3 regions of the Desulfoconvexum algidum genome follow, and region 2 is predicted to be linked to each of the others. Evidence: riboswitches for the same ligand, from Rfam matches in the RefSeq annotation. Region 2 holds a riboswitch; each other region holds the start of a gene.
The links. Region 2 has a riboswitch for thiamine pyrophosphate ahead of ACZ45G_RS26875 (ABC transporter ATP-binding protein). Riboswitches for the same ligand answer to the same signal wherever they lie in the genome.
Positions count from the first base shown of each region.

Region 1: it holds a riboswitch for thiamine pyrophosphate, as region 2 does, so the genes downstream of both, thiM (hydroxyethylthiazole kinase) here and ACZ45G_RS26875 (ABC transporter ATP-binding protein) in region 2, are expected to answer to the same signal.
Region 3: it holds a riboswitch for thiamine pyrophosphate, as region 2 does, so the genes downstream of both, thiC (phosphomethylpyrimidine synthase ThiC) here and ACZ45G_RS26875 (ABC transporter ATP-binding protein) in region 2, are expected to answer to the same signal.

Region 1 covers NZ_AP042394.1:479,786-490,028, forward strand. The annotation lists gene ACZ45G_RS02110 (APC family permease) at 1-1,000, shown strand, start outside; gene ACZ45G_RS02115 (sulfite exporter TauE/SafE family protein) at 1,097-1,846, shown strand; TPP riboswitch at 1,921-2,020, shown strand; gene thiM (hydroxyethylthiazole kinase) at 2,132-3,022, shown strand; gene ACZ45G_RS02125 (Nramp family divalent metal transporter) at 3,059-4,285, shown strand; gene thiE (thiamine phosphate synthase) at 4,296-4,940, shown strand; gene ACZ45G_RS02135 (acyl-CoA dehydrogenase family protein) at 5,015-6,259, opposite strand; gene ACZ45G_RS02140 (class I adenylate-forming enzyme family protein) at 6,271-7,782, opposite strand; gene ACZ45G_RS02145 (MerR family transcriptional regulator) at 7,779-8,231, opposite strand; gene ACZ45G_RS02150 (substrate-binding periplasmic protein) at 8,431-9,174, opposite strand; gene ACZ45G_RS02155 (5-oxoprolinase subunit C family protein) at 9,304-10,239, opposite strand; gene pxpB (5-oxoprolinase subunit PxpB) at 10,236-10,243, opposite strand, start outside.
Region 2 covers NZ_AP042394.1:5,965,136-5,975,378, forward strand. The annotation lists gene ACZ45G_RS26850 (ECF transporter S component) at 1-463, shown strand, start outside; gene ACZ45G_RS26855 (energy-coupling factor transporter transmembrane component T family protein) at 545-1,330, shown strand; gene ACZ45G_RS26860 (energy-coupling factor ABC transporter ATP-binding protein) at 1,330-2,178, shown strand; gene ACZ45G_RS26865 (energy-coupling factor ABC transporter ATP-binding protein) at 2,175-2,981, shown strand; gene ACZ45G_RS26870 (pentapeptide repeat-containing protein) at 3,408-3,992, shown strand; TPP riboswitch at 4,083-4,194, shown strand; gene ACZ45G_RS26875 (ABC transporter ATP-binding protein) at 4,303-5,049, shown strand; gene ACZ45G_RS26880 (ABC transporter permease) at 5,036-5,776, shown strand; gene ACZ45G_RS26885 (ABC transporter substrate-binding protein) at 5,835-6,785, shown strand; gene thiM (hydroxyethylthiazole kinase) at 6,811-7,623, shown strand; gene thiD (bifunctional hydroxymethylpyrimidine kinase/phosphomethylpyrimidine kinase) at 7,692-8,507, shown strand; gene ACZ45G_RS26900 (hypothetical protein) at 8,534-8,929, opposite strand; gene ACZ45G_RS26905 (response regulator) at 9,082-9,780, shown strand; gene ACZ45G_RS26910 (HAMP domain-containing sensor histidine kinase) at 9,777-10,243, shown strand, end outside.
Region 3 covers NZ_AP042394.1:6,166,376-6,176,618, reverse strand. The annotation lists gene cobT (nicotinate-nucleotide--dimethylbenzimidazole phosphoribosyltransferase) at 1-195, opposite strand, end outside; gene thiC (phosphomethylpyrimidine synthase ThiC) at 200-1,504, opposite strand; cobalamin riboswitch at 1,588-1,753, opposite strand; gene ACZ45G_RS27765 (adenylate/guanylate cyclase domain-containing protein) at 1,867-3,411, shown strand; TPP riboswitch at 3,443-3,548, shown strand; gene thiC (phosphomethylpyrimidine synthase ThiC) at 3,636-4,913, shown strand; gene ACZ45G_RS27755 (hypothetical protein) at 4,975-5,157, opposite strand; gene ACZ45G_RS27750 (YhdH/YhfP family quinone oxidoreductase) at 5,351-6,343, opposite strand; gene ACZ45G_RS27745 (hypothetical protein) at 6,467-6,886, opposite strand; gene ACZ45G_RS27740 (hypothetical protein) at 6,912-7,184, opposite strand; gene ACZ45G_RS27735 (homocitrate synthase/isopropylmalate synthase family protein) at 7,229-8,404, opposite strand; gene ACZ45G_RS27730 ((2Fe-2S) ferredoxin domain-containing protein) at 8,401-8,709, opposite strand; gene nifB (nitrogenase cofactor biosynthesis protein NifB) at 8,725-10,038, opposite strand; gene ACZ45G_RS27720 (nitrogenase component 1) at 10,069-10,243, opposite strand, start outside.

The DNA of each region.
Region 1 (10,243 bases), 1.4 Mb from region 2:
TACCGCAGGACTCCTGGGGGCGGAACAGGCTGTATGGCCAGTTGCCGCCGTTTACCTGGTCACTTTTTTCTGCCTGAATTGCTATTCCCCGGTACTGGCCGGCCGTTGGCAGGTGTCCTCCACCATCATCAAGATGATCCCCCTGGCAATTGTGGCCGTTGTGGGGAGTATCTGCGGGCTGATGAACGGACAGACCCTTCAGAGCTTTACCCATGCAGCCCAAACGGTTTCCAGTGGTGGCGGCCTGGCCGTGGCCACCCTATCCACAGCCTTTGCCTACGAAGGGTGGATCATCGCCACCTCCATCAATGCCGAGTTAAAAGATGCCAAAAAAACATTGCCCAAAGCATTGATTGTGGGTACCCTTGCCGTTGTTATTATTTATATGCTTTACTATCTGGGCATTTCAGGAATCCTGTCCAATGACCAGGTCATTGCAGCCGGTGATGATGCACCGGTAAGGGTCCTTGAAATCATTTTAGGTAACCTTGGGGGGACTTTTTTGACGGTATTTGTGGTCATCTCCTGCCTGGGAACACTTAACGGCCTTGTCATGGGGTCTGCCCGGGGCATGTATTCCATCGCTTCCCGGGGCATTGGGCCGAAGGCTGATTTTTTTAGCCGGGTCAATAAAAAAACAAACTCCACCATAAATTCAGCGCTTCTGGGATTTATTCTATCTGCTTTCTGGCTCGGGGTCTGGTATGGGAATTTTGCCGGGTGGTGGGGTGGTTTCATGGATATTTCTGAATTGCCCATCGCTTTTTTATATGTCATTTATATTTCTATCTATGTCTGGGTTATGAAGAACTTTGATGATTTAGGCTTCATGGGAAGAGTGATGGCCCCGGCCCTTGCCGGAGCAGGTTCCTTGTTTATTATCTGGGGTGCCATACAAAAGGATATGTTTTTGCATTTTGTCATGGTCACATTGGTCATAATGTGTTTTGGGTTTTTGTTTATGAATGGCAAGTCGTCATCGGTAAAGAGCGGGGAATGAGACAGGTTCCAAGGGTCCCCTGGCCAAACTTTAAATCCCATGCCGGGTCTGGACCGAAGAGATCGGCATATTTTTTTATAATATTGGACAGATAACATGGACGCTCTTACGCTTATCATTGTATTTTTTTCCTTTGGCCTGAGTTTTCTCTTTGCCCTTGGTGGTGTGGGCTCTGCTGTGGTGCTTATTCCGACCCTGTCCTGGCTGGGGGTCCCCTTTAACCTGGCCCGACCGACAGGGCTGTTTGTCAATTGTGTGAGCATGCTGGGGGCCACCTATTCCAATTTCAAGGAAAAGCGTCTGGATATCCGGTTGGGACTTCCCATCATTTTGTCTTCCATAATCCTGGCACCTGTGGGGGCCTGGGTGGGACACCTGGTGCCCACCCGCTTTTTGCTTCTAATCTTCATTGGTTTTCTTTTTTTCTCAGGATCAATGATGCTTTTTTTTAAGGGTTCTAAATATGCGGACCAGTACCGGGAAGATCGACCCGTTCTAGGCCCGCTTTTGGTGGGGGTCCTGGCAGGATTTATTTCCGGCCTTTTGGGTGTGGGCGGAGGCGGTGTTATTTCTCCTCTCATGATTCTCCAGGGCTTTAATCCCAAGAAAGTGGCCATGGTCACGGCCTTTGCCGTTCCCTTTTCTTCTTTTTCGGCCTTTGTGGCATATGCTGCCATGGGATCGATTTCATGGAAAATCCTAGCTGTTGCCGGATTGGCAGCCTGGGCAGGGGGATTCCTTGGGACAAAACTAATGCAAAAAAAAATGCATCCCCAAACCGTGAAAAAACTATTGGGAGGCGTATTGCTTCTCCTTGGGGTCAAACTTTTTTGGTCACTGGTTTAATGATCCGTCAACCAGAAGTCATGTACGAATGAGTTGACAACTGCCGCTTCAAAGGTCATATTGAATCGTTAAATTGTGTTTGCTGGGGGAGCTTGAAAAGGCTGAGAAGGAGTATCCTGACCCTTGGAACCTGATGCGGATAATACCGATGAAGGGAAGCTTTTTGTTTCATTGTTTAAATCATCTCTTCCCTGTGTGTTTTTCCCTGCATCAAAATTGTGCTGTAAATTTTATGCCTGTCGTTTTTGGACAGGATATGGATTAATTTTGTTACCAGGGGTGTATATGATTGAAATAGAAGGACTGTCCCATAGGATCTACGAGTTGTACTGCAAAATACGTGAGCTGCGGCCGCTGGTTCATGTTGTCACAAACTTTGTAGTAATGAATGAGACGGCAAATGCCCTGCTGGCAATCGGCGCATCCCCCACCATGTCCTGGGCCCAGGAAGATGCCGCATATCTGTCAAAGCTTTCCGACAGCCTCTGCATTAACATCGGGACACCTGTCAAAGACCGCATTGATGTGATGGAATCTCTTATGCTCTTTGCACAAGAGACAGGGAAACCGGTTGTTTTAGACCCGGTAGGCGCTGGTGCAGGTGCCTATCGAACCGGCATTGCAAAAAAATTATTCTCCATTGCCCCGGATAAAATAATAAGGGGCAATGCATCTGAGGTATGCGCACTTGTGGACAAAAATCACACCACAAGGGGCATAGAAAATAATGTGGCCCAAAAAGAAGCCAAAAAAATACTCATGGGGCATGGCCGTGCCAACGGGGAAACCAACTTTACCGTGGACAAGCAATCCGGGCTGGACAGCATCCTGGAATTTGCTTCCTGTTTGATTGTCAGCGGAGCTAAGGATATGATCTTTGATAAAAATGGGGGGATCACCCTTGAGAATGGCTCAAGCCTTATGAGTGCCGTTACGGGCACAGGGTGCATTCTTTCTGCCATAACCGCCGCCTTTTATGCCGTCAGTGACAATGGGGGGGAGGCCGCCATTGCCGCTTGTTCAATCGCCGGTATCGCAGGAGAGCTTGCTGCACAAAAAGCTAGTGGGCCGGGAACGTTCATGGCGCATTTTTTGGATTCTTTGTATAATATGGATGAAAAGACCCTGGAGACCCGGCTGAAAGTGGCATCCAATCGTCCTGGTATTATAATTTAAACCCAATTTTATTGTGGAAAAGTGAAATAATCTCTCATGGAATATATTGAAAAAAGAAAAAAATCCCGTCTTAAAACAGCTATTTCAGCCTTTGGGCCGGCATGGGTCATCAGTGCGGTGGCAGCAGGTCCCGGCACAACCTTAAGTGTTGCAAAAGCTGGGGGTACTTATGGATACAGCTTTTTGTGGGTAATTGTTTTAAGTGTTGTTTTGGCCTTTGTCTGCCAGTATATGGCGGCCAAGACAGCCCTTATCGGGGGGAAGGGGATTGTGGGTATTGTTGAAGAAAAGTGGGGCAAATCTTTTGCCTGGCTGGTTACCATTGATGCCCTTCTGGTTATCTGGCTGTGTAATGTGGTTTTATTGAAAATCCTGGTTTCTGTAACCGGATTTGTAACCGGTATGGTCACGCCGTTCTGGGGGGTGTTTTTTGTGGCTGTTTTTTATGGTCTTGTTGCCTGGGGCGGGTATAAAACCATCGAAACCATCTGTAAACTGGTTGTATCCCTTTTGGTCATCTGTTTTATTGCCACTCTTTTCATCGCCAGGCCGGACCTGGGGTTGGCCTTGGGCGGCCTGGTTCCAAATTTTACGACCTTTGGCAAGCCTGAGATACTGATGATGACCGCCATAATGGGCGGTTCCATCCATGTCACCATCCTGTCCATGCAGACCTATACTGTCCATGAAAAGGGATGGAAAAAGACCGATTTAAAACTGGCCTTGACCGACACCGCCGTATCGCTTCTCGGGGCGTTTGGATTATATTGCACGGCCATTTATCTTACCGGCGCAAGTGTGCTCCACCCCGAAGGCATTAAAGTTGCCAACTTGTTTGAAATGGCCGATGCCATTCAGCCGCTTTTGGGCGAATATGCCCATGGATTTTTCTGCCTTGGCATCTGGTGTGCTGTTTTTTCAACTATAATGCCCACCTTTATTGCCGCATCCTATGTCCTGGGGGATAAGATGAAATGGGACCTGAAAGTGGGGGATAAACGCTACAGGATGATCATATTGGCAGGGTGCCTCATTGCCCTGCCGGGATCGTTTCTTCCCGGGAAACCCGTGAACCTTTTAATGTTAATGCTTGCCCTGTCATTTATCGGCACCCCGCTCTTTGTGGGGATCTTCCTGAAATTACTCAACGATCGAGACTGGGCAAAGGAGAATAAGAATACATTTTTGCTCAATGCCGGAGGCGGCCTGGCTTTTTTCGTGACAATTTTTCTGGGTGTAAAATGGCTGTGGCAGATTTTATAAGGAGTTTAAATTGAAGATAAATAAAAAATCCCTGTGCTTATATCTTGTAACAGACAGGGCATGGCTGAAAGAAGAATCTCTGGCTGATCAAGTTGAACAAGCGGTTAAATCTGGGGCGACCTTTATTCAGTTAAGAGAAAAAAAATTAGCCTTGACTGAATTTATACGAGAGGCAAAAAAAATTAAGCTTATTGCTGATGCATACCACATCCCCTTTGTCATTAATGATAATATTGATGTTGCCATGGAAATTGATGCCGATGGTGTTCATGTTGGACAAAATGATATGAATGCCCGGGATGTGAGAAAAATAATTGGTAAACATAAAATTCTTGGGGTGTCCGCTGAAACGGTGGAACAAGCCCTGACCGCTGAAGATTGCGGGGCAGATTATCTGGGCGTAGGTGCGGTATTCAACACGGATACCAAGCTTGATGCCCAAAGTATCTCCTTTGATACCTTAAAAGAGATCACAAAACGTGTGAGGATCCCTGTTGTGGCAATTGGTGGTATTAATGAAAATAATATCTTAAAATTAAAGGGAAGTCACATTGATGGTGTCGCAGTCGTATCCGCAATTTTGGACAGACCCGATATCTGTCTTGCCACCCGAAATTTAAAAAAACTAGCTGAAGCGCTGACAGAAGGCGCCTGAGCCTGGAATGTTAACCCACCCGCCCTGAAGTTTAAGGGGGGGTGGGTTTTGTTCTTACCATGCTCCGATCTCGGTTATTCAAAAATTTTTTCGTCAATCGCCTCGGCTTCGGCAGCATCTGCTTCCATATCCCGGATCTTACCCTGGCTTTTATCCTGCCAGTATTGTTTGTACCATTCATTGGCAATGATTACGGACATGACCTCGTTGGTTCCGGTCCAGATGGAGGCAAGTCTTAAGTCTCTTACGATTCGTTCCACCGGATAGATATTGGTGTATCCAATACCGCCCATGACCTGCATGGCATTGTTCGCAGCTTTCTGGCAGGATTCGGTTACAAATTTTTTGCTTTGGGAGACCAGGCGCCGGATCTGTTTGTCATTGATTTGTTCATCCACTGCTCTTGCCGTCGTATAGATCATGGCCCGGGAAGCATCCAGAAGGGTGACAGCTTCTGCCACCTGGAAGGAGACGCCCTGGAACTGGGCCACGGGCTGTCCGAATGCCTTTCTTTTTGAGGTGTAGCCCGTGGCCACATCAATTGCCGGGGCGGCGGCCCCAATGGTCATGGCCGCAGTTCCTAGACGTTCGGGGATCATCATTGTTTTAAAAATTTTCACCCCCTGGTTCAGTTCTCCCAGAAGGTTTTCCTTTGGGACCCGTACATCCTCGAACACCATCCGGGCCGCCCCGCCGCCCCGGCAACCCATAAGGCCGTAGAGGTATTCGCTTTTAACGCCCTGGGTTTTGTCCACAATAAAGCAGGAGATGCCCTCATGGGGCTTGGCATCCGGATCGGTCCTGGCATAGACCAGAAAATAATCAGCCCCTTCTCCGCCGACGATGAATCGTTTCTGACCGTTTAACACAAAATGATCCCCACGGTCCACGGCCGTGGTGGTGGTGCCGAAAAAATCAGACCCGCCCCGGGGCTCGGTCAGGCATTCTGCTGCAAAGATCTCTCCCGCCAAAAGGGGTTTGACATATTTTTCCTTCTGGGCATCATTTCCGTGGAGAATAATGGCATCGCAGACAAGTTCCGCCCCCACGCCAAAGGTGCAGGCAAAAATATACCCCAGCGTTCCCACCTCTTCCATTACCATGCAGGTGGAAACCCAGTCCATTCCCCTGCCGCCCCATTTTTTGGGATAGCGGCATCCCATGAGGTTGCGTTTTCCAGCTTCCTGGAGAAATTCCTTTGGGAACTGGATAATATCGGCATCCATGTCCAGTATCATTTTTCTTGGGATTGATTTTACAAAATCCCGGGTTTCGTCCCGGAGTTTTTTCTGTTCTTCATTTAAAAGATAATCAAACATATGGGGGGTCCTTATTCGTTTTTAAATTGTTGTCTGAGTTTGTATTTCATCACCTTCCCACTGGGGGTGTGGGGCAGTTCAGATATAAAATGAAAGTTTCTAGGCATTTTGAATTTGGCCAGGCGCTGGGCCAAAAATACCGATAAGTCCTCGGCGGTCAACTGGGTCTCCTTGTCCAGGACAATCACGGCATGGACGGTCTCCCCCCAGTCGGCATGGTCGGCTCCGATGACGGCGACCTCGCTGATGCCGGGGTGTTCCATGATCTTGTCTTCCACCTCCTTGGAATACACATTTTCTCCGCCCGTGACAATCATGTCCTTGATGCGGTCCACGATAAAAAGATATCCGGCCTCATCAATCTTGACCATGTCACCGGTTTTGTACCAGCCGTCCATAAATGCCGCCTGGGTGGCTTCCGGGTTATTCAGGTAGGCCTTCATCATGGAGTCAGCCTTGAGCCAGATTTCGCCGGTTTCCCCGGGGGCGGCCGGTGTTGTATCGTCTTTCATCACCTTCATCTTCGCACCGGGAAGGGGTTTGTTGCCGATGGAACCTGCGTGTTCTCCATGGTCTTCGGGGGTGAGAACAGCTCCTGTGGGACCGGATTCTGTCATGCCGTATACCTGAAAAAACCGGTCCGATCCATAGCTTTTGACCAGCTTTTTTACCGTTTCCGGGGCAATGGGGCCACCGCCGTATATCCATGCCTTCATGGACGACAGGTCGAAATCTGCAAAATGGGGGATCACCTTAAGGGGCATGAGATAGGAAATGGGGGCGCCAAAATAGGCTGTACACCTTCGTTTCTCAATGGCCTCCAGAAAAAGCAGGGGATGGTATTCCCGGATGATAACAGCGGTGCCGCCCGCGGTGGTGATACCCATGAACCAGTTGTTTAAGGGAGATGAGTGCCAGATGGGCATGGCAATGAGCATCCGGTCATTTTCATCAAGGTTTATGGCCCTGGCACCGGTGATCCCGGCTGCGACAACACTTTTATGGGTGTGAAGACATCCCTTGGGGTTACCGGTGGTGCCGCTGGTATAAAGGATCTGGGCCAGGTCATCTGGTTCGATGGGCAGCGGCGCAAAGGTGTCTGACCTTGCCATGGCATCCCCCATAAAGTCGATGTTGTCTGCCCGGGTATCCATGCTTAATTTATCTATTTTTTGTTCCAGTAAGTTGGCAACGCTTTTGAGGCTGCCGTCAAACAAAAAAAGGCTAGTCTGGCTGTCTTTGAGGATATAATCCACCTCAGGGGCCGTGAGTTTGTGGTTGACCGGGACCACGATTCCGCCGGCCTTTAAAACACCGAAATAAGAAAAGACAAAATCAAAGCTGTTCTGGCCCATGATGGCCACAGGATCCCCTTTTTTTATCCCCAGGGCCTGGAAGCAGGCCGCTGCCTGTTCACTTTTATCTTTGACCTGCTGAAAGGTGAATTCAGTTTCCATGTCACACAGGGCAAGTTTGTCCGGGTGATTTTGCGCATTGGTATCAACAAGTTTTACGATCGTCATTTTTTTCCCTCCTGGTCTGGGTCGTTGGTTTGCTGTTTCAATTGCGTGATGCGGTGGATGAGTTTTTGCCGGGTCGCAAGAATATCTTGTTCCAGAAGTTCCAACTCCTTTTTTCTGTCCTGGAGTTGTTTTAATTTGGTATCCCCGTACGCGAGACTTTTTTCAATCTGCTGGAGTTCATCCGGGTCGGCATTGGCCATGCCGATCATCTCAGAAATTTCTTCCAGGCTGAATCCAAACCGTTTTCCCCGGAGGATCAGCTTGAGCCTTGCCTTGTTCCGGGGGGTATACACCCGCTGGTTGCCGGTGGTCCGGCCGGGCTGGATCAGTCCTTTTTCCTCGTAAAACCGGATGGTCCGGGTGCTGATATCCAGCTGGTCCGCGATTTGGGAGATGGTCCATCTCTCCTTATCCACCTCTTTTGGGTTGATTTGTTTTTCTTTGTCCATTGACTCTCCTGAAACATTAATTACAGTTAACGTTTACGTAAACTGTAATCAATGCCCTGTCAACAAAAAAAAAAGAGATTCTCTTTGACTAAAAGGGGGAAATCAAGGCAAGTGCCTAACTCAATGCATTGAAAATAATGTTGAAGAACTGGAATGGAGGTGGGCTGATCTGTTTGAAGCCTGCTCGGGCTTAGTGGATTTAGTGGGCCGGAACCGGCAGGTTCCGCTGGGTATAATACGCAATGATAATCTTTTCGATTTCTCCCTGTTCAATCATTTGACGGATCACAGATTCGATTTTGTCAATTTTTCCCATCAGGTGGGATTTTTTTGAAATACCGATATAAACCTGCTTTTTTTTGCTGAAGCGGTAGCGGGCTATCTCTATTTTATCAGCAAATCCCATTGCATGAATTTGATCAAGACCGCGGCCTTCCGGGTAAATTACCGTGTCCAGGCGCCCAAGCAAAAGTTTTTTGAAATTGGTCATTACTCCGGGGGCCGGTTCTTTGTTTAATCGGTTGTCTCCGTCAAATTGATGAAAATATTTTGATCCCAGGGTGGTTCCGATCTTTAAAGAATAGAGATCCTTATAGGTCTGAATGAGCGAAGACCTTCCCTTGGGAACAAAGAAAACAGTGTCTGACCGTTCCTTATAGGGGGGCTGGACAAAGTGGATATATTCCTCCCGTTCCGGCCGTTTCAGCAGGCCCGCCATAAGATCAATGGTGCCATTTTTTATCAGATAAAGCCTTCTTTTAAAGGGATCTTCCCGGATGATAAGCGTGACCTTTAACTTTTCGGCAATGGCATTTAAGATCTCTGCATCTATCCCATTACTGTTTTTTTCTGCCACCGAGGAGGTCAGGGTTTCCCGGGCAATTAAAGGGGGGGACCAAATAAGTGAGGTGAACAGCAGCGATAAACAGATCAGAATTTTCATTGTCCTATTATCCATTGGTTGAGGTTGCCTGGGCTAAACCGAATTTTTAAAAAATCCATATCAGCAATTAAAGGCCCTGTAAAGCCAAAAACAATTCTTTGTTTCTTTGGCGCTTTGGCTGGTAGGAAATCAAAAAGAGGCTTTGATTTTTTTAATTTTAAGGGTTTCTTCCCTATGGAGGGCATGGGCTACCTTTAAATTAATTTTCTCAAAGACAAGGGTGTCCCCGGGGGTGGTTTGTGCCACCTTTGATAAATCCGTGGAAATCACGGTGGCGATTTTGGCATATCCCCCCACCGTCTGTTCCACCAACAAAATGATGGGCTGACCGTCCGGCGGGATCTGGATGCTTCCCGGCATGGCAGGTTCTGAAACGATGCTTTTTGGCATGTTTTCTTTTATGGGCAAGGGATTGCCCATGAGACGGTATCCCATGCGGTCTGCCTTTGGGGTTACCATGTAGTCGCTTCCCCATAAGGGGGTTTCCTCCAGATTAAAGTAATCGTCCTGGGGGCCTGAAATAACACGGATAAGGGCATGGGTCGGGTAGCGTGGGATAAATTCATGGGCAAGGGTGCGGGGGGATGGTAACAGAGGGACGTCATGGGTTTCAAGGGTATCCTCTTGTTGAAGGGGTCTGCCCTTAAATCCGCCAATTTTTCCCCCCACATAGGTGGAAAAACTTCCCATTACCCGGGGAACCTTTATCCCGCCGCTGACCGCAAGGTAGGCCCGGCAGCCCTGTTGAACCTGGGAGATTGTCAGAAAATCGCCGGGTTTTACCCGAATGGACTTCCATTGTTCAACAGGCGTGTCATTGAGGGTCATTCCCATTTTTGCCCCGGTAAGGGCAATGTCCATCTCTTTTTTAATTTCAAGTTTCGGTCCCATGACGGTAATTTCAAGAACGGCACTGGCATCATTTCCCACCAGAAGGTTCGCCATCTCATAGGCAAAGGAATCCAGAACACCGGATGTCGGGACCCCCATTTGCTGGAATCCAAATCTTCCCTTGTCCTGGATGGTTGTAAATCCGCCCGGTGCCATAATTTTTAGTGCGCTCATTTGT
Region 2 (10,243 bases):
TGTTCTCGTTGGTATCATGGCCGGCCCCTGGGCAGGAGGTCTGACAGGATTGCTGACCAATTTAATCTGGGGAATGATCTCCTCGCCTGTAGCTGCGGCTTTTTCACCCGTAGCCATGGCCATAGGCATAGCAGCCGGTTTGTGCGCTAAATACGGACTTTTCAGAACCTGGTGGCTGGCAATCATCAGTGGTGTGATTATCACTTTTTTCAATGCTGTTGTTGCAGTGCCAATCAAATTGTACCTGTTCGGCGGAATTACAGGTTCGGGCGCTGATTTTATAACATCCTATATGCTTGCCCTTGGTAAAGGCCTTTTTGGGTCTGTGGTTATCAGTGTTTTTACATCCAATCTTATCGATAAGGTTGTGACGGCTGTATTGTCCTGGGGAATTATCAAAGCCTTGCCGGAAAGGACTGCTGGCCGATTGCCCCGCGTCAATGCTGTTACGCTTAAGAATTAATGGAATTTCACAATTGAAAAATCTGCTCCGATCCGACCTTATTGATATAACCATGGCAAGGAATGGAGCAGATCTTTAAATATGCAAACCCGCACATCCTACCCCACATTGTTTATTGAAAAAGATTCATGGCTTCACCGGATTCATCCGTTTAATAAGCTATGCTATATCCTTTTCATTGGCGTATCTGTTTATTTACTGCCCGGGAAATGGCTGACTGATATTGTTTTGCTTCTGATCAACCTGGGATTTTTAATTACCGCCGGCATTTTTAAATCTTCCTGGAAACTTATCTGGAAAACCATGCTGCCGCTGATACTTTTCATGGTACCGATTCACGGGATTCTTTATCCAGAGAACCATACGGTACTGATCAGCCTCCAATGGTTCAATGTCTACCAGGAAGGATTGCTGTTCGCATTTAATACACTTTTGCAACTATTGATTTTATTGATTGCTTCGCTGCTTTTTGTGTTCACAACCCACCCGGCAGATCTTATCAGCACCATATCTCAGACTGCCGGATCACCGACTCTCGCTTATCTTATCGGCAGCCCGCTGCTTTTACTTCCGGCCATGCGTGAACGGATTGTGACCATTCAGTCAGCCCAGCGATCAAGGGGACTTGATACACAAGGAAATCTTCTCAAACGGTTTTACGGATTGTTTCCACTGCTTATCCCCCTGGTTCTTGGATCTCTCATCGAAATAGAACAGCGGTCGGTTGCCCTTGAATTGCGTGGATTTAATTCGGCTTGCCCGAAGACCTTTGTCAGGACAGTCTTTGATTCAATCCTGCAAAAACGTGTGAGACGATTGATGCTGGCCCTTACAATCTGTATTATCGGCTATAGTGTTGTGGGGTGATGATGACCGGAATCAAGATCGAAAAACTTACCTATCATTATCCTGGCACAGACAATGCTTCGCTGAAAGATATCTCACTTAAAATTCCAAAAGGGGAATTTACTGCGATCATCGGTGCAAATAATTCAGGTAAGTCAACCCTTTGCTGTGCAATATCCGGTATCATCCCCCATTTGTATCATGGCCGGATACAAGGCATTATCAGGGTTGAGGGAACTGATATCTCCACCATGGGTGTAAGTGATATCGCCCGGGATGTTGGAATGGTCATGCAGATACCCAGAAATCAATTATCCGGTTTCCATTATACCGTATTTGAGGAAGTGGCGTTTGGGCTTGAAAATCAAGGAATGAAAAGGGATAAAATCATAGAGCGAGTTAAATGGGTTTTGCTGATGACAGGGTTAGAAGACCTGGCAGAACGATCCCCTTACCAACTGTCCGGGGGGCAACAGCAGCGATTGATTTTAGCAGCCGCTATCGCCTTGGAACCATCCATTTTGGTGCTGGATGAACCCACTACCTTCCTTGATCCAATGGGGACAAAAGAGGTGTTTAAACTCTTGCGCAAACTCAACAAACAAGGTGTAACCATCGTCATTGCAGAGCAAAGACTGGAATTCATAGCAGAATATGCAGATCGGGTAATCGCTCTCGAGAACGGAAAGGTGGTTTTGGACGGGATTCCTCAAGATATCTTAACCTCATCAGTTTTAAAAAAGATCAATCTGGAATGGACACGGTATACACAGGTGGCTATTTTAGCCAGAAAAAAGGCTCTTTGGTCAGATGGGAAACCGTTATCCGCATCTTTTTCCGCCACTGTCGAAGGGATAGTGACCAAATGAACAAAAAAGGCTTTCAAGTTCGTGCTGATAACCTGACATTTAAATATTCAGAAAATATAACCGCGTTAAAAAAAATATATCTCAATTTGACTGCCGGAGAGCGTGTTGCTTTAGTCGGGCACAATGGTTCAGGTAAAAGTACTCTTGCCAAGCACCTTAACGGCCTGCTGATTCCGTCCACAGGTAAAGCATGGATACAAGGGATTGATTCATCAACTCAAAGCGTCTCCCAATTGGCGAAAAGAGTAGCTTTATTGTTTCAAAATCCGGATGATCAAATTTGCAGGCGCGTTGTCAGGGATGAGGTTGCATTCGGTCCCAAAAATTTAGGATACCCTGAAAAAAAAATAGACCAGTTAGTAAATAAGGCTCTATCAAATTTTGATTTATTGCCCTTCCAAAAAATGAATCCACATGATTTAGGGTTTAGTGAACGTAAAAGAGTTGCTCTGGCATCTATTGTAGCAATGGATACTCCCATTATCGTTTTTGACGAGCCAACTGCAGGATTTGATTCACATGAAATCAAACTTTTTATCACAGTTTTGGAAAGATTGAAAAATGAAGAAAAAACAGTTCTGATCATTACCCATGACATGGATTTTGTTGCGGAAAACATAACACGCATCCTTTGTCTTCAGAACGGGGAAAAAGTTTTTGACGGTAACGCCTGGGATTTTTTTTCTGACAATAAAATTCTTTCACATTGTAGATTACTGCCTCCACAAGTGGTTCGGCTCAGCACCCACTTTCAGCAAAAAAGGCTTGCTATGACCCCAGAAGACTTTATGGGTGGGTTTTGAGCTTTCATATGCCAAATTTTGTATATAATTTTTGATTCATTGAAAATTATCAGGTATTTATCCAATTCATGGCCTTAACCTATACTTTAAAGTATCAAGAATATCTGTTGTAATTATAAGCATTTTGGACAGGGAAAACTCCTATTTTTAAATTAAAAAAGTCAGATCTGCTACATAGTGTGTTTGAAAAGCGTCCGGAATCACAGAGAAAGTCTGGGGGGCTTTTTTAATCGTGGAAGGCCATTATTATAGCCAATTATGGCAACTCGCAACATAAAGCCAGTAAAGCTCGCTCGACCTTGATTTAATATCTGAAACAATAATGAATTATTTGCTGACCTACTGAACTCAATAAAAAGGAAGTATGTTTAATTGTCTTTTCCCAAAAGATTTACTTGGAGATGATTTTTTAATATAAAGAACGGCATGAAACAATTTGACAACGCAAATGAATTCCAGAATGAACTGTTCGGCCATCTAAACTTGGAAAATCAAAAGATTGCCAACAACCTGTTTTTTGACTGCGAATTTCGAAACTGTAATTTTTCATATACTGATTTTGAATCAACCCTTTTTGAAGGCTGCTCATTTTTCAATTGTAACTTTTCTTTGTCTAAAATGTCCAAAACACAGATTATAGGGGGTCTGTTTAACGGCTGCAAAATTCTGGGAATCGATTTTACAAAATGTGACACGCCTATGATCGATTTTTCCATGGAAGAGTGCAAGATAAGGGGCTGCATTTTTTCGGGTCTTTGCCTGAAGAAATCCAGCCTATGCAAATCAGCGTTAATTGAATGCGATTTTGTTAATACCGATCTTTCAGAAACCAACCTTTCCAAAGCAGATTTTTCAGGGTCACTCTTCCACAATACAAATCTATTCAAGGCAGATTTAACAAATTGCATCAACTACAATATCGACCCGCTCAAAAACAATATCAGACGGGCAACCCTTTCTTTGCCCGAAGCCTTGACCTTGTTGAATACCTTTGAAATTACCATCCAATAAAGGGGATTCACCCTAAAGATTCCGGCGGCAATGATTGACAAGCGCTTCCCCCCCATGGTACTTTCTCCCAAGAAACCAGTGCAAAATGCAGTGGTCGGCTGGGGGAGTCGATAAGGATCGGCTGAGAGGAGACTATAATACGTTTCGACCCCTGGAACCTGCCCCAGATAATTCTGGCGAAGGAAAGTCATTCTGTCTTTTTTCCTGAGGGGTTTATCCGCCGATTGTATCCATCTATTTTGCTTGGCATTAAAAATAAAGTTTAAGGCAGTATTCTACCTTAAATATTTAAACAAAGAGTTGTATGGATATGCTCCAGTTATCAGGCGCCACAAAAATTTATAACGGCCAGACAGTCTTTTCCAATTTAGATCTGTCGGTTTCCCCGGGGCAGTTTAAGGTACTGGTGGGACCTTCCGGATGTGGCAAAAGCACCCTGTTTGACGGGCTGACAGGGGTCATGGCCCTGGATCGGGGCGAAATATCATGGAAGGGTCACGCCCTCGCCCACCTGGGGCGCCATGCCGCCTATATGCAGCAAAAGGACCTGCTCCTTCCCTGGTTTTCCCTGATGGACAACGCCCTGTTGCCGGCCAGAACCGGAAAAATGGACATGACCAGGATGAAATCAAGGGCAAACAAACTTTTTATCCGCCTGGGATTAAAAGGGTATGAGTCCCATCATCCCCATGAGGTCTCCGGGGGCATGCGCCAGCGATGCGCCCTGGTCAGGACCCTTATGTTCAACCGGGACCTGATCCTGCTGGACGAACCCTTATCCGCCCTGGACGCCATTACCAGACGACGCCTGCAATCTTTGTTATTGCTACTCCAGACCGAATTCAACAAAACCATCCTCATGATCACCCATGATATTGAAGAAGCACTGCTGTTGGCCGATGAAGTATACCTGCTCAGCCCCCAGCCCATGGCCATCAAGGAGCGGTTTGTCCTGAACCAGCCAAAGCCCCGGCATTTCAATGATCCCGATCTGTTGAAAATAAAAGAATATATGCTGGCACAGCTTGAGGGAGAACCCACCTGTGAAGCTGGCTAACTTAATTGCCCCGGCCCTGGTAATCCTGATCCTGGGTTGCTGGGAGGCGGCCACCCATCTGCTTGCGATACCGGTTTTCATTTTACCGCCCCCATCGAGTATCTTTGCTACGGCCATCCTCAAGGCCCCTTTGATCCTGCCCCATGCTGCAACCACCCTGTCTGAAATCATCCTGGGAATAATTTTGGCCCTGGCAACCGCCATCCCCCTTGCCATTGCCATGTTTGCAAACCCCAGCCTGGAAAAAGGACTGGCCCCGTTTCTGGTGGCCTCCCAGGCCATCCCGGTGTTTGCCATTGCACCGTTGCTGGTGATCTGGATGGGATACGGGATTGCCTCCAAGGTATTCATGGCCTGGATCATTATTTTTTTCCCCATTACCATCAGCCTGCTGGCAGGGCTTAAAAGCTGTGACCCTGAATTTCGGGTCATGTTCAAGCTTATGGGGGCCTCGTTCTATGACACATTGATCCTGCTCTACTGGCCCTGGGCTCTGCCCCATTTTTTTGCAGGGCTCCGAGTGGGGGTCACCGTGGCCACCATCGGGGCGGTCATAGGAGAATGGGTGGGGGCCCAGCAGGGACTTGGGTTTCTCATGATCCAGTCCAATGCCCGCCTCCAGGTGGACCTGGTGTTTGCCGCCATTCTCTGGCTGACGGCCATGGGGCTTGGTATGTGGATTATCGTCGGAATCCTGGAAAAAAAGAGTATAAAATGGAAACCATAATCGGAACCCATAAGGGGCTCCAATCTAATACAACAATTATTTCTTCAAGGAAAAAACCATGAAAAAACGTATTCTCTCTGTACTTATTCTCAATGTGCTTCTGGCCAGCTCTCTTTTGTTCGTCTCCCCCTTGTGGGCAGGGGAAAAACTCACCCTGATGCTGGACTGGTTCCCCAATGTGGACCATTTACCCGTTTACGTGGCACAGGAGTTGGGATATTTTGCCGACAACCAGATTGAAGTGGATATCGTCAGTCCGTCTGAAACCTCGGATGCATTAAAACTCGCAGCTTCCGGCAACATGGACATTGCCGTTTCCTACCAGCCCCAGACCATTATTGCCGCAGACCAGGGCCTTGATATCAAAGCCATCGCTCCGCTGGTGGTCCATCCCCTGACCACCCTGCTCTTTCTTGACACCAAAAACATCCAGACCCCTGCCGACCTTTCCGGCAAAAAAATCGGGTATACCGTGCCCGGACTCATGGATGTCATGCTGGAAGCCTTTGCCGCCATCAACCAGATACAAGACTATACCCCGGTAAATGTGGGGTTTACCATTTTACCCGCCCTGGTCTCCAACCAGGTGGATGCCGTCATGGGTCCCTTTAAAACCTATGAAACCGTGGGCATGGCCCAGCACGGGTATAAAGCCCGATTTTTTGAGCTGGAAAAATACGGGATCCCGGATTATGAAGAGTTGATCTTTGTCTGCGGTCCAAAGGCGTTAAAGGAAAAATCTTCGGCAATCCACGGATTTGTCAAGGCTGTTGAAAAGGCCCAGGTCTTTACCAAGGCCCACCCGGAACGAGCCCTTGCCCTGTATCTTGCAGCCCTGCCCCAGGCAGATAAAACGATTGAAACCCAGGCTTTTGAACTGACCCGGCCCTATTTTGCCTCAACCTTGGCCCATGATCCTGTCAAATGGCAGGCCTTTGCCGACTTTGCCCTTGAACACGGACTCATCAAGAATAAAGTGGTTGCAAAAGACCTGATTCATACCTGGTAACCCTAAACCCATAAGGAGAAGCCCAATGACTATCACCCCAACCGGTATATGGAAAGATCTGGAGCAGATCCGGGAAAAAAGCCCCCTGGTCCATAATATCACCAACTATGTGGCAATGAACAATACCGCCAATGCCCTGCTGGCCCTGGGCGCCTCCCCTGTCATGGCCCATGCCGAAGCGGAAGTTTGCGACATGGTAAATATTGCCAATGCCCTGGTCATCAACATCGGCACCCTGAGCGATCCCTGGATCCGGGCCATGGCAACGGCAGGAGCCCGGGCAAAGGAACGCAACATCCCCATTATCCTGGATCCGGTTGGCGCGGGCGCCACCGAATACAGGACCCGCACGGCAAGGGAACTTCTCCAGACGGCATCCCCGTCCATCATCCGGGGGAACGGATCTGAAATCATGGCCCTGTGCGAACCAAACCTGGACAAAGTAGGAGTGGCCACCAAGGGTGTTGACTCCAGCTCTGCCTCGGATCTGGCCATTGAATCTGCCAGGGCATTGAACAAAGAATTTGGTGCCGTGGTCTGCATCACCGGAAAAACCGACTATATTGTCTCCAAAGGAAAAATGACCCGTGTAAAAAACGGAGATGCCATGATGACAAGGGTAACCGGCTTAGGATGCACTGCCTCTGCCCTTTGCGGCGCCTTTGCCGCCGTGAATCCCGACTATCACCTGGCAGCTGCCCATACAATGGCCGTCATGGGTATTACAGGGCAGATAGCCGCCGAAGATGCACATGGGCCTGCCAGCCTCCAGCTCAATTTCATTGACACCCTGTACCAATTGTCTGAAACCCATATTCAAGATTATTTGCGGCTTTAGGGGGGAGGGATGAGGATGAAAGACGTTTACCCGGCCACAAACCACCAGGCCTTCACAGGAGATCCATCATGAAAACCTATTTCAGAGCACTCACCATAGCGGGCTCGGACAGCAGCGGCGGTGCCGGCATCCAGGCAGATCTAAAAACTTTTTCAGCCCTGGGCTGCTTTGGCATGTCCGCCATCACCGCCCTTACCGCACAGAATACCCGGGTGGTGACCGGTATTTTCCCAGCACCACCGGAATTTATCGGCCAACAGATCGATGCTGTCATGGAGGACATTGGGGTGGATGCTGTAAAGATCGGTATGCTCCATTCTCCGGCGGTCATCGAAATCGTGGCCCAAAAACTGACCGATTGGAAATGCCCCAATATTGTGGTGGACCCGGTGATGATTTCAAAAAGCGGGGACAAACTTCTCCAGGACGATGCAGTCCAGGCTCTCAAAGAGTGTCTTCTTCCCCTGGCCACCCTTATCACCCCCAACCTTCCCGAGGCTTCTGTGTTATTGGGCCGGCCCGTTGAGAAGAAGGAAGACATGGACAGAGCGGCCCGGGACCTTGCCGATTTTGGATCTGCCAATGTTCTTGTGAAGGGAGGGCATCTCATGGGTGACGACAGCTGCGACCTCCTGTATCAAAACAAAAACAAGACCATGACAGAATTTTTTGGAAAGCGGATCCATACTCCCAACACCCACGGCACAGGCTGCACCCTGTCCTCAGCCATTGCAGCAAATCTGGCCAGGGGGATTGAGCTGGAAATGGCTGTAAAAAATGCCAAAGCCTATATTATCGGTGCGCTTTCAGCGGGGGCAGCGTATCAGACCGGACGAGGCCATGGCCCGGTCCACCATTTTTACGATCTCTGGCCGCAGCAATAGGAGGGGGCCGAGCCCAACAAATAATTTTATTTTATTGCCAGGCCCTGATCTTCAAGCCAGGCCAGGGCTGATGATTCGTCTTTAAAGGTCTGGATGGGAAAGACATCTTGTCCCTGGGAAGGTTTATTGACAATATATTCTTTGAGGATGGAGTTGATGATCTGGGCCCTGGCAATCTGCCCCTGGGCCATGGCCCAGTGGAGAATTTTTTCAAAATATTGAATGGCTTTGGGTGTGCCCCCTTCAAATTTTCGAAAGTCTGCCAGCACCCCGAATTGTTTTATTTTTTTTTCAAGAACCAGGGATTTATAAGCCGCAAAAAAATCCCTGGCACACTCTTCATTCCAATTTTGATAAAAGCGAAGGATAAAAATCTCACCCCGTACTTCAAACTCATATTTCCCGTGCACGTCAAATTTCATAAATCCGTCTCAACATCCAATAAGATAAACACTGCATAAATCATTGATATTCAAACCCCTGGAAAAAGTCAAGCAAGACAATGGACATTTCTTGCACAGGGCCTAAAGGGGTGTTATTGTACCCCAAAAATAATAAAGAGAGAAACAAGACCATGACCCGTAAAATTTTGATCATTGATGATGATATCAAGTTAATTCACCTGCTGAAAGAATATCTGGAAGAAAATAACTTTAGGGTATCCCATGCACTTGAAGGCGATCATGCCGTGGATGAGATAAAAGCAAACGCCCCGGATCTGATCATTCTGGATATCATGCTGCCGGGCAAAGACGGCCTTGAAGTATTAAAAGATATCCGCAAGGCTCACTCTCTTCCTGTGATCATGCTGACAGCCAAAGGGGATGACACAGACAAGATCATCGGCCTGGAACTGGGAGCAGACGACTACCTGCCCAAGCCCTTTAACCCCAGGGAACTTCTGGCCAGGATCAAGGCAATTCTCCGACGCCAGGATCTTTTGACAACACAGGATTCCTGCGAAGATCTTCTCATCCGGTGCCATAACATGATCTTAAACCGAGCGGCTCACACCATTGAAGTCGACAAAAAAGTGGTTGACCTGTCCACCACAGAATTCAATATCCTGGAAGTATTGATGAAAAGCCCCAATACCGTCCTCAGCCGGGACCAGATCATGAATCTTGCCCAGGGAAGGGATTTCATGGTCTTTGACAGGAGCATCGATATTCATATCAGCAGGCTGCGGGCAAAAATTGAAACAGCCCCCGGATCCCCCAAAAGGATCAAAACCATCTGGGGAACCGGTTATATGTTTGTGGACATTCCATGAAAATCAAGCGCCTGTATCTAAAAATCCTTCTCTCCTTTTTGATGGTCCTTTTTGTTACCCTGACCCTGATCCTTATCCTGTTTATTACCCTGGGGGGGAGATCCTTTCGGGATTATCTTGATCGAAAAGCCTTTCCCAAGCTTGAGATTTTCCAGGAAATGGTCCAGGAAAAAATCGACGATCATCCCTTGCTGCCCGTTGCCCGGAACCTGGATTTGAAAAAACAGCTGGACACCTTTTCCTCTCTTTTTGATTTAAAAATCTGGATCAGTGATCCTGAAAAAGGAATCCAGATAAAAACATTTAAAGACCCTGTCAATATTGCCCAAAAAGGATTTCAACGCCAGATCCATCATCAAAACGGCATTACCCTCTATCATTTTATTCGGAAGCGGAACCAATATTATGCCATTCTCCCCATAAAGGAGGGGAACAACGAGTTGCGACTGCATCTTTATTATGA
Region 3 (10,243 bases), 200 kb from region 2:
GGTGACGATGCGTTTGTTGGTCAAGTGGACATCAATGGTGCCCTTGATGGCGGCCAGGCGGGCCGAGATATCTTCCATAATTCCTAAACAGCCCGGGGGTTTTGCCTGGTTGGCCAGCCGGTCTTTGGCCGCAGCCAAGGCGTCCTGGTTCAAGGAGTTGGGTATGGAGCGAATGGTATGTTCAAGTAATGACATGGCGTTACCTCTTGTCTGTTATATCGTTTTCAAATATTTCCATGCCTTTTTTCATGGCACAAAAATCCCCGCACATGGTGCAGGTTTCCTTTTGTTTGGGTGCCCGTTCTTCCCGGATCTGTCGTGCGACTTCGGGAAAGAGCAAATAGCGTTCAAGGTCATCCCACCGCATGTCCCGCCTGGCCATGGCTGCCTGACGTTCATTCTCCCGTCTGTCCGGATATTTGGAAATGTCTCCAATACGGGCGGCAAGTCTCGTGGCCCGGACTCCTTCCCTGACATCATTGACATCGGGCAGGGCCAGGTGCTCGGCCGGGGTGATATAGCAGACAAGGTCTGCGCCGAACCGGGCGGAACTGGCGGCACCGATGGCAGCCGTGATATGGTCATAGCCGGCTCCCGTGTCGCAGGGGATGGGGCCCAGCACATAATAGGGGGCATTGCCGGACATCCGTTTTTCCAGCATGATATTGCCCTCAATCTCGTCCAGGGGGACATGGCCCGGGCCCTCCACCATCATCTGGCACCCGGCGGCACGCCCGATTTCCGCCAGCTCGCAGTTGATGATCATCTCCGCCATCTGGGCCCGGTCATGGCTGTCATGGATGGCCCCAGCCCGGATGCCGTTGCCCAAAGAGAGGACGGCGTCATATTTTTTCATGAGGGTGCAAACCCGGTCAAACTGTTCGTACAAAGGGTTTTCTTGTTTGTTGATGTCCATCCAGGCCACCATATAGGTACCACCCTTGGAGGCAAGGCCGCCGTAGCGAAATCCTTGTTTTCTCAACCGCTCAATGGTGTAGAGGTTGATCCCGCAGTGGATGGCCATGAAGCTCAATCCATCCTCCAATTGTCGTTCAATGAGCTCAAACAAATATTCAGGGTCCAGCTTTGCCGGGTTTTTATATTTGCGGATGGTTTCTTTGAAGGCCTGGTACAATGGCACATTGCCCACGGGAAGACGGGTGTTGGCAAGCACGGTTCGTCGAACCAGGTCCAGGTCTCCGTCTGCAGACAATTCCATGAGGGTGTCTGCCCCTTCTTCTTCGGCGGCTTTGGCCTTTTGAACTTCCAGGTCAATATCGCAGATGTCCGATGAGGTGCCGATGGAGGCATTGACCTTGGTCCGGAGGCCGGTACCGATGCCCACAACCTTCTGATCTTTCCGATTGGGGTTGCAGGGGATGACGATCTGCCCCTTTGCCACATGGGCCTGTATGAAGCTTTCTGACAGGCCCTCTGATTTGGCAACTGTTTTCATTTCTTGGGTGATGATGCCCTGGCGGGCGTATTCTAGCTGTGTTGTCATAGTTTCCTCGCTATGCTCCTGCAAAACCACAAAAGGTTTTTGCAAGAAATATCTCTTACAAAACCCTTTACCATTGAGTTTTACCATATCACGAGTATCTGATTCGTCTTCTGACTTTCGGCATTAAATTTATTTTTTTGCCTTCCCGTGTGAACAGTGGCCATACAAAAAATAAATATTTCCGATTACAGCGGCGGGACCGTCACGGAGTTTCACCGTGTTCCGTGGACCAGACACTACCCATAAATTATGGAAACAATAAATACATGAGTCTGGCGTATTAAGTCAATATTTTCTTTACAAACTTAAGGTTCCTGATTAATAGTTATAGCGAAAATAATCAGAAGAATGTAAGAGAGACCATGGTAGCAGACAAATTGATTAAAAGCAGGTTCCAGTATTTACATATTTCCAATGATGTACTTTTTGGCAATATGATAGCGGTTTTTCTTGGTGACTGCCTGACCCGTATTATGTTTATACATAGGGCTGGAGACGCTTCCCAAGCCCTTTTGAGTCTGGCCCATTCTTTGAATATTTTTTATATTATCGTTTGTGTGGTGGTGATGTCCGTGATCACCATCTGGTATGAACGGCCCATCCGCTGCTGCCTGAAAGCGTTTTACCGGGGCTATGATCCAGATCCGATTCTGCTGGAAAATGCCCGTCGCCGGTTGCTCAATGAACCCTATATGATCGTGATTTTGGATATGGCTGCCTGGGGTTTGGGGTTCTTTCTTTTTTGGATCATTGGCTCTCCGGCCGGTGGGATTGCTATTGCCAGCGGTCTGATCACCATGACCCTGGCCTTTTTTTGGGTGGAGCATGTATCCCAGCATAATCTAGTGCCCTTGTTTTTCCCTGAAGGGGATTTGTCAAGGGTGCAGGGGGTTAGAATCATCAGTGTAAAGATCCGGTTTGCTGTCCTGATTTTTGCCGTGTCCGTGGTGCCCCTGGCGTTTATCCATCTGACCATCCATCAATTTAAACAGATGCAGATGATGGATGAAATGACCCTGATCATGCTGGTCAGCCGCATGGAAGAAACCATTGCCCGGGAGAGTTTTTTGTTCATGGGGGTGGCCATTTTCCTGTCCTGGTTGGTGGCCCATAATACGAGGCGGCCCATCGTGGAGATTATCCGGGTCATGGGTCACGTGAAACAGGGTGACTTTTCACAAAAAGCAAGGGTGTTCAGCAATGATGAGGTCGGATTTGCAGGAGAGACACTCAATGCCATGACCCAGGGCTTGAGGGAACGCGAATTGATCAAAGATACCTTTGGCAGATACGTGGATGCAAAGATCCGGGATGAAATTCTCCGGGGCCGGGTTCCCCTGGATGGAGAATTAAAAGAAGCGACCATTTTGTTTGCGGATTTAAGAAATTTTACTCCCCTGGTGGCGGTGACGCCCCCCAAGGAATTGATTTATGTGCTCAACGCCTATCTCAATGAAATGGCGGAAGCCATTAAGGAAAATAAGGGGCTGATTCTTCAGTTTATTGGGGATGAAGTGGAGGCGGTGTTTGGCGCACCTGTATATGAGCCCGGCCATGAGCTTTCAGCCGTTAAAACAGCCCTGGCCATGCGCCTTCGTCTTGCTGGACTTAATAAACGGTTTGCAGAGGAGGGAATTCCTCCAATTGCCCACGGGGTGGGAATTCATACGGGTTTTGTCCTGGCAGCCAACATCGGCAGTGCAGATAGATCCGCCTACTCTTTGATCGGGGACACGGTGAATCTGGCTTCCAGGATTCAGGACCTGACCAAGGAGTTTAAGACCGATATCCTCGTCAGTGAGGCCGTTCAATCTTTGTTATCGGATCTTTATGACTTCGAACCCATGCCGGAGACCATGGTCAAAGGTAAACCGGATCCCATCCGGGTGTTTTCTTTGAACTCTTGACTGTCCGGGGAAATTTGTATACCATCCGGCTTTAGTTCACTGGGGGTGCTTAGATTAGCTGAGAGAAGTTCGCAAACTTCAACCCTTAGAACCTGATGCGGTTAGTACCGGCGTAGGGAAAGTGGTGTTTGTTTGCAAGTCGTTTCTTTCATTTTTTTTTCCCGCTGTTACAATTTATACCCGTTCAGGACAAAAACATAATCGTTTTGCGTTTTGGAGGTGTTATGAAATATACAACACAGATGGATGCTGCCAGAAAAGGAATCATTACCCCCCAGATGGAGCAGGTGCTTGAGGTTGAATCCATATCCCGGCAGGATCTTTTGGACAGGGTTGCCAGAGGGACAATTGCCATCCCGGCCAATAAAAATCATTTTGGCCTTAAGGCTTGCGGTGTGGGTGCCGGTCTTAAAACCAAGATCAATGTGAACCTGGGGGTTTCAAAGGATGCCTGTTCTTTTGATGGGGAAATGAATAAGGCCATGTTAGCCCTGGAATACAAGGCCGATGCCATCATGGACCTGAGTGTGTCCGGGGATACGGAAAGTTTCAGAAAACGGTTGGTTCGGGAGGTGCCGGTGATGATCGGCAGCGTTCCCATCTATGATACCCTGACCCGGACGGGAAAACCCACCCACAAGATCACTCTGGACGACTGGTTTAAAACCGTTGAGATCCATGCAGAAAACGGGATCGATTTTCTCACTATTCATGCCGGTCTGAACCGAAAATGTATGGAGAGCATACGGACCAATCCCAGGGTCTGCGGTATTGTCAGCCGCGGCGGTGCCATTCTTTTTGAATGGATGGAAAAAACCGGGAATGAAAATCCTTTTTACGAGTATTTTGACCGGCTTCTTGCTATCTGTGAGCAGCATGATGCCTGCATCAGCCTTGGGGATGGCCTTCGTCCGGGTGCCATTAAGGATTCAACCGATGCCCCCCAGATCCAGGAATTGATCACCCTGGGGGAACTGACAAAACGTGCCTGGGCAAAGAATGTCCAGGTGATGATTGAAGGGCCGGGCCATGTCCCCCTCCACGAGGTGGAGATGAACATGAAACTTCAGAAAAAACTCTGTCACAATGCGCCTTTTTATGTGCTGGGGCCTTTGGTCACCGATATCGCACCGGGATATGACCATATTACCGCTGCCATTGGCGGGGCCCTGGCCGCCATGCACGGGGCGGATTTTCTTTGCTATGTCACACCGGCGGAACATCTGCGGCTTCCCAGCCTTGAAGATGTCAAGGAAGGGATCATGGCCTCAAAAATTGCTGCCCATGCAGGGGATCTTGCCAAGGGCATACCCGGCGCGGACAGCCAGGATCTGACAATGAGCAGTGCAAGGGCAGCCCTGGACTGGGAAGGCCAGTTCGCAGCTGCCATTGATCCGGGCAAAGCCCGCGATTACAGGGAGTCCTCCCAGTCATCCGAAGAGGGTGTCTGCACCATGTGCGGTGATTTTTGTGCCGTGAAACGGGTTCGGGATCTTTTGTAGATTATATGGGAAAGATCAATTCCCTGCCAAAAAATATTTTGGCAGGGAATTTTGGGAAGGGTTATCCTGCTTCATATGTGCAGGATGTAAAATCAATTTCTTCTCCGCATTTGCTGCATTTGTGAACTTTTTCAAATTCATCGGAGAAAATTTCCTTTGGTTCACCGCATTTGGGGCATTTGCAGGTGAAGGACTTTAGATTTTTAAAATTTTCAAAACCTGGACAATGTTGTGGTGTAGTCATGGCGATCTCCTTATTGTTGTCTGTTAATATGCATAAACACAAAAAACCATGGATCGACTTCTAACAACTGGTATTAATTGAGCATCTGGTGATAAATAGAGAAGATTTTTTTGATCTTCCCCATGTTCATGTCTACCAAATTTGGGGGGATTGTCAATACCCGGATTTCACTTTATTATTGCAATGGAGGGGATTATCCCAGATCTACAAGAGTTCTGCCCCGCAGCTGTCCCTTGAGTATTTGTTCAATACGGGCCCCAAGGTTTTCAAGACTCACCCGGGTTACCATGCTTTCCAACATCTTGGGTTTCCAGTCTGTTGAAAGATGTTCCCAGAGGGTTTGGCGCAAGGGCATGGGACAATGCTGGGAGTCAATACCGATTAACGAGACTCCCCTTAAAATAAAGGGAAAAACATTGATGGGCAGGTCCGGGGAAGCGACGTTGCCGCAGCAGGTAACAACGCCCCAGGCATCGGTGGATTTGATGGCCGTGGCCAAAATATCGCCACCCACGGTATCAATAACCCCTGCCCAACGGGGTTTCAAAATAGGGGGACCGGTTTTTTCAAGAAATTTTCCCCGGTCAATGACGTTCTTAACCCCCAAACCTTCCAGGAATCCGGTGTCGGGTTTGCCTGATACCGCATCAACGGTATATCCCAGTTTAACAAGTATTGCGCAGGCAAGGGACCCCACTCCGCCGGTGGCACCGGTTACAAGAATGGGCCCCTGGTCAGGTGTTACCCCGTAAATCAGTCGTTCAACTGACATGGCAGCTGTAAATCCTGCCGTGCCGAGGATCATGCTTTGTTCTAAGCTCAGGCCCTTGGGCAGGGGCACTACCCAGCCGGCAGGGACACGGATATACTGGCCAAAACCGCCGGCGGTATTCATGCCCAGGTCATAGGAGGTCACAATGACAGCGTCTCCTTTTTTAAAGGCCTGTACCTGGCTTTGTTCCACAATGCCTGCCGCATCAATGCCTGGGGTGTGGGGATATTTCCGGGTTACCCCTTTATTGCCAGAGGCAGACAGCGCATCCTTATAGTTCAGGGAAGAATACTTCACCCGGATGAGGACCTCCCCCTGGGGCAGATCGTCAACGTTCGCCTCTTTCACGGCGTGGGAAAAGTTCTTGTCTGAAGTTTCTTCTACGATAAAGGCCTTGTATTTTATCTTTTCCATACCACCTCCATATGATTTTAAAAATAAGATATTCAATTCATAGTATGGCTGGAAAGATAAGTCAAATCTTTGGATTGGCCTTTGCTGCCAACCAGGTGCTTGGAACCGAATCCGGGACGGGAATCAGGGGGAACAGGTCTGGTGGGCAATTTCTGCAATTTCTTCGATGGCCTCTTTTAATTCCTTGAGAACCGTTTCACTGGGATGGCTGCGGTGATAATTTTCTATGGAACAGATGCTTTGGATACTTTCATGCTTTAGTATTCTGGCTTTAAGGGAGGGGGCAATGGGCATAACCCTTTCCAGGCCAGCGATGAGGTCCGTATAGGTATGGTTGTCCGGCAGATTCTTATGATATCCGGATATGGCCATGATATACCCCTCCAAAGACATGGAAAGAAGATTGTATCTTAAATCCGTTCCAAACCGACTTTTTTTACCCGTGGGGGTTGCCGCCTTAAAATATTGGTCTCCGTTATTCAGCCAGGTCATCCAGTCCGGGGAATTATCCTTTTCCACTCGTGGTTGTATTTGTATGGTCATCTTTTATTTTTCCTTTATTATAGGGTTAGGCAGTCTTTTTGTCAGCTCTGGTGTGGCTCATGCAAAGAAGATCCCACCAGGCTTTAAAAGCCCGAAGGTCTTCTGCCTCTTCAGGTTCCTGGCAATTGACCAATTTCATGGAAAAAGCTTCTTCAAATTCATGGGATGAAAATTTGAGACTTTCATTCATCAAAATCAAAGAAAATTCAACTGCACTTGGCGCTCGGTTCAATGCGCTTCTCAAACCGGAATCTTTCTGTGCTCTTTTAATAAAAGTCAGGGCATTTGCAATGGTCATTTGTTCTCCTTTTTTCGGGGTATTGATAACGCTTTCCATTACCATTAAACCGTTTGCCAGGTCCTGTGAAGTTGTTTCAACTCGTTTAGGGACAGGGCTTTTTTTTGTTCCAGAGCTTTTTGTCTGATAAGGGGCAGCAGTTGCCGGGCATCTCGTTTGCTCAGTGATATCCCCTGGGTGTTGAGGAGGTGGCGGATACCGGCTGTGCCCGAGTGATACCCGATGACAAATTGGCCGGCCTGGTTTCCCACAAGTTTGGGATCAAACAATTGATAAGAGCTTGAATCTTTTAAGAGCCCGGCACAATGGATTCCCGACTCATGGGAGAAGATTCTAGTGCCCACCACCGGCTTTGACGGGGCCAGGGTTTGGCCGGACAGTTCTGCCACCCGAAGGCAGAGCCGGGTCAAACCTGACAATTGAATATTTGACCGGTGGGGGCCCACGCCGAACAGGGCCATGGCCGTCTCTTCCAGGGGGGCATTGCCTGCCCTTTCCCCCAGGCCGTTAACGGTCACACTCAGAGATTGGGCCCCGGCATCCACGGCGGAGACGGCATTGGCCGTGGCCATGCCCAGATCATTGTGTCCGTGGAATTCCAGGGAAAGTCCGGGCAGGGTGGTTAACAGGTTCGAGACCATTTCCATGACCATGGCAGGGCTTGCCATCCCCACGGTGTCTGCGATGCGAAGCCTGTGGACGCCGCAGTCAAGGGCAAGGCGTGCAAATTGAGTTAAAAACCGCCCTTCTGTCCGGGTGGCGTCCTGGGCTCCCACCGAGACATGATCAAAATGGCGTTTGCTGTAAAGGACTATCTCCTCCAGGGTATCCAGGGCCCAGGCTTCGTCCTTATCAAAGGTTTTTAACAGAATGGACGAGGTGGGGAAGCTGATGTGTACCCCAGGCGTGTTGCAGGCTGCGGCAAGGTCAACATCCGCTTTTTTTGCCCGGCACCAACTGGTGAGGGTGCAGGGAAGACCCAGTTGAACAAGATTTTTTATATCCTGGCAGGCCATCTCCCCCATGGCGGGGATGCCTGCTTCGATTTCATCAATGCCGCATTCTGCAAGGCTTTTGGCAATTTCTTGCTTTTCTTGTGAGCTAAATACCACCCCCGGGGCCTGTTCCCCGTCCCTGAGGGTGGTATCCACCATCCATATTTGTTTTTGGCAGATCCGGTTTTGTTGGATCTGTTTTAGATGTTTCGGGGGCGGGATCATTTTAATTCATATTCCGTGGCAACACCGCCGTCTTCCATGGCATCGAGAATGGTATCAATGGCATCTTCACTGTCCACCCCGCCATACCAGGTGTTGTCCGGATAGACCACCATGACAGGGCCCTCATCGCAGTATTTAAGGCAACAGGTGGAAGAGACGATGACATCGGTCATTCCCCGGTCAATAATCTCATTTTCAATATAGGGCAGAAAGGCGCTGGATCCTTTTTTGTGGCATTTTCCCTTGGTTTCTCCGCTGGGACGGAAACTGGCACAGACCAATATGTGTTTTTCAGGCTTGTTCATTTTTTCTCCTTTTTTTTACATGCACCCCATTCCGGTTCCCCGGCATTCTTCGCCGCAACTGCTGTGTTCCCGGACGAGAAGGTGGCTGATATCCTGTTCTTTTTTCAGGGCAGTGATGACCGAATCTATCATGCCGTTGATTTCCAATATTTTAATTCCTCGCTGGGTAAGAATTTTTCTAGGCGCCGACCCAATCCCGCTTACCAGGAGCTGATGGCAGTCTTTAATGGTGTCTGCCACGGCAAACCATCTGAAATCTTTTCCCCCGGGTTTTGACAACCGGCGCTTTTCAATCATCACCGGGGTTTCATTGCTGATATCATAGACGCTTAAAGTTTGTGCCTCCCCCAGGTGTTGGTTGATCAACACCCCTTCCCGGGTGGCCACGGCAATATAGGGTCTGTCAAGCACTTCCTGTGTTTCCTTTGCCGGTATCTTTTTCTTTGGGGTCCAGGTTGATTCCGGGAATGGCTTGGGAGCAGCGGCAATTTCAACCAACCGGTCCATGAGACGGGTATCGGTTGCTTCATCCAGCCGTCCCACGGCATCTGCCCGGCATCTTTTGCAATGCAGCATCTGGGGAATATGGGCCTTGGCCGTATTCTGGATTTTTTTCATTACCTCGGTGCCGGGCTCTTTTAAATGGGATAAATTGGCCCCTTCATTGGGGAAATAGGCCATGCAATTAAAGAGATCCACGTCCAGGGTTGCCATTTTTTTGGCAATCTCTTCCACATGAAAGTCATTGATCCCCGGCAGGACAATGGTGTTTACCTTGACGATGATGCCCCGGTCTTTCAATCCTTTGATGGCTTGAAGCTGTCTTTCCAGCAAAAGCCGCGCCCCCATTTCCGGCCCCAGGGTTTTTTTGTTGTCCCTGACCCAGGCGTAGACCTTTTCTCCTATCATAGGATCCACAGCATTGACGGTAATGCTCACATGGCTGACATCGAGGGCTTTCAGGTCATCCAGGTAGGGGGTGAGGTTGAGACCGTTGGAGGCCACACACAAGAGCATATCAGGATAGGTCTGGCGAACCAGCTGCAATGTGGTCATGGTCTGAACCGGATTGGCAAAGGGGTCTCCCGGTCCTGCAATGCCCACAACCGATATGCCTTCTTTAACAGCCATTACCTCTTCAAGATAGGCCATGGCCTGATCCGGGGAGAGAATGGAACTTGTAACTCCGGGCCGGCTTTCGTTTACACAGTCAAATTTCCGGTTGCAAAAATTGCACTGGATATTGCAGGCAGGTGCAATGGGGAGGTGAACGCGGCCAAAGCTTTTGCATGCCTTGGGATTAAAACAGGGATGGTTTGAAAGCGTCATTGTATTTCCTTTTCTTAAATTTTCTTTTTTCTACATATAAGAATAACCAACGGACGATTCTGCCTGGCTTTTGTGCAGAAGGGTGTTGATGATGGTGTCAAATAAGTTCTGGGCGCCCTTGTATCCGATGTGAAGGATGCGCGATCCCCCCACCCGGTCATGGATGGGAAATCCCATGCGCACCAAAGGGATATTGAGCTGTCTG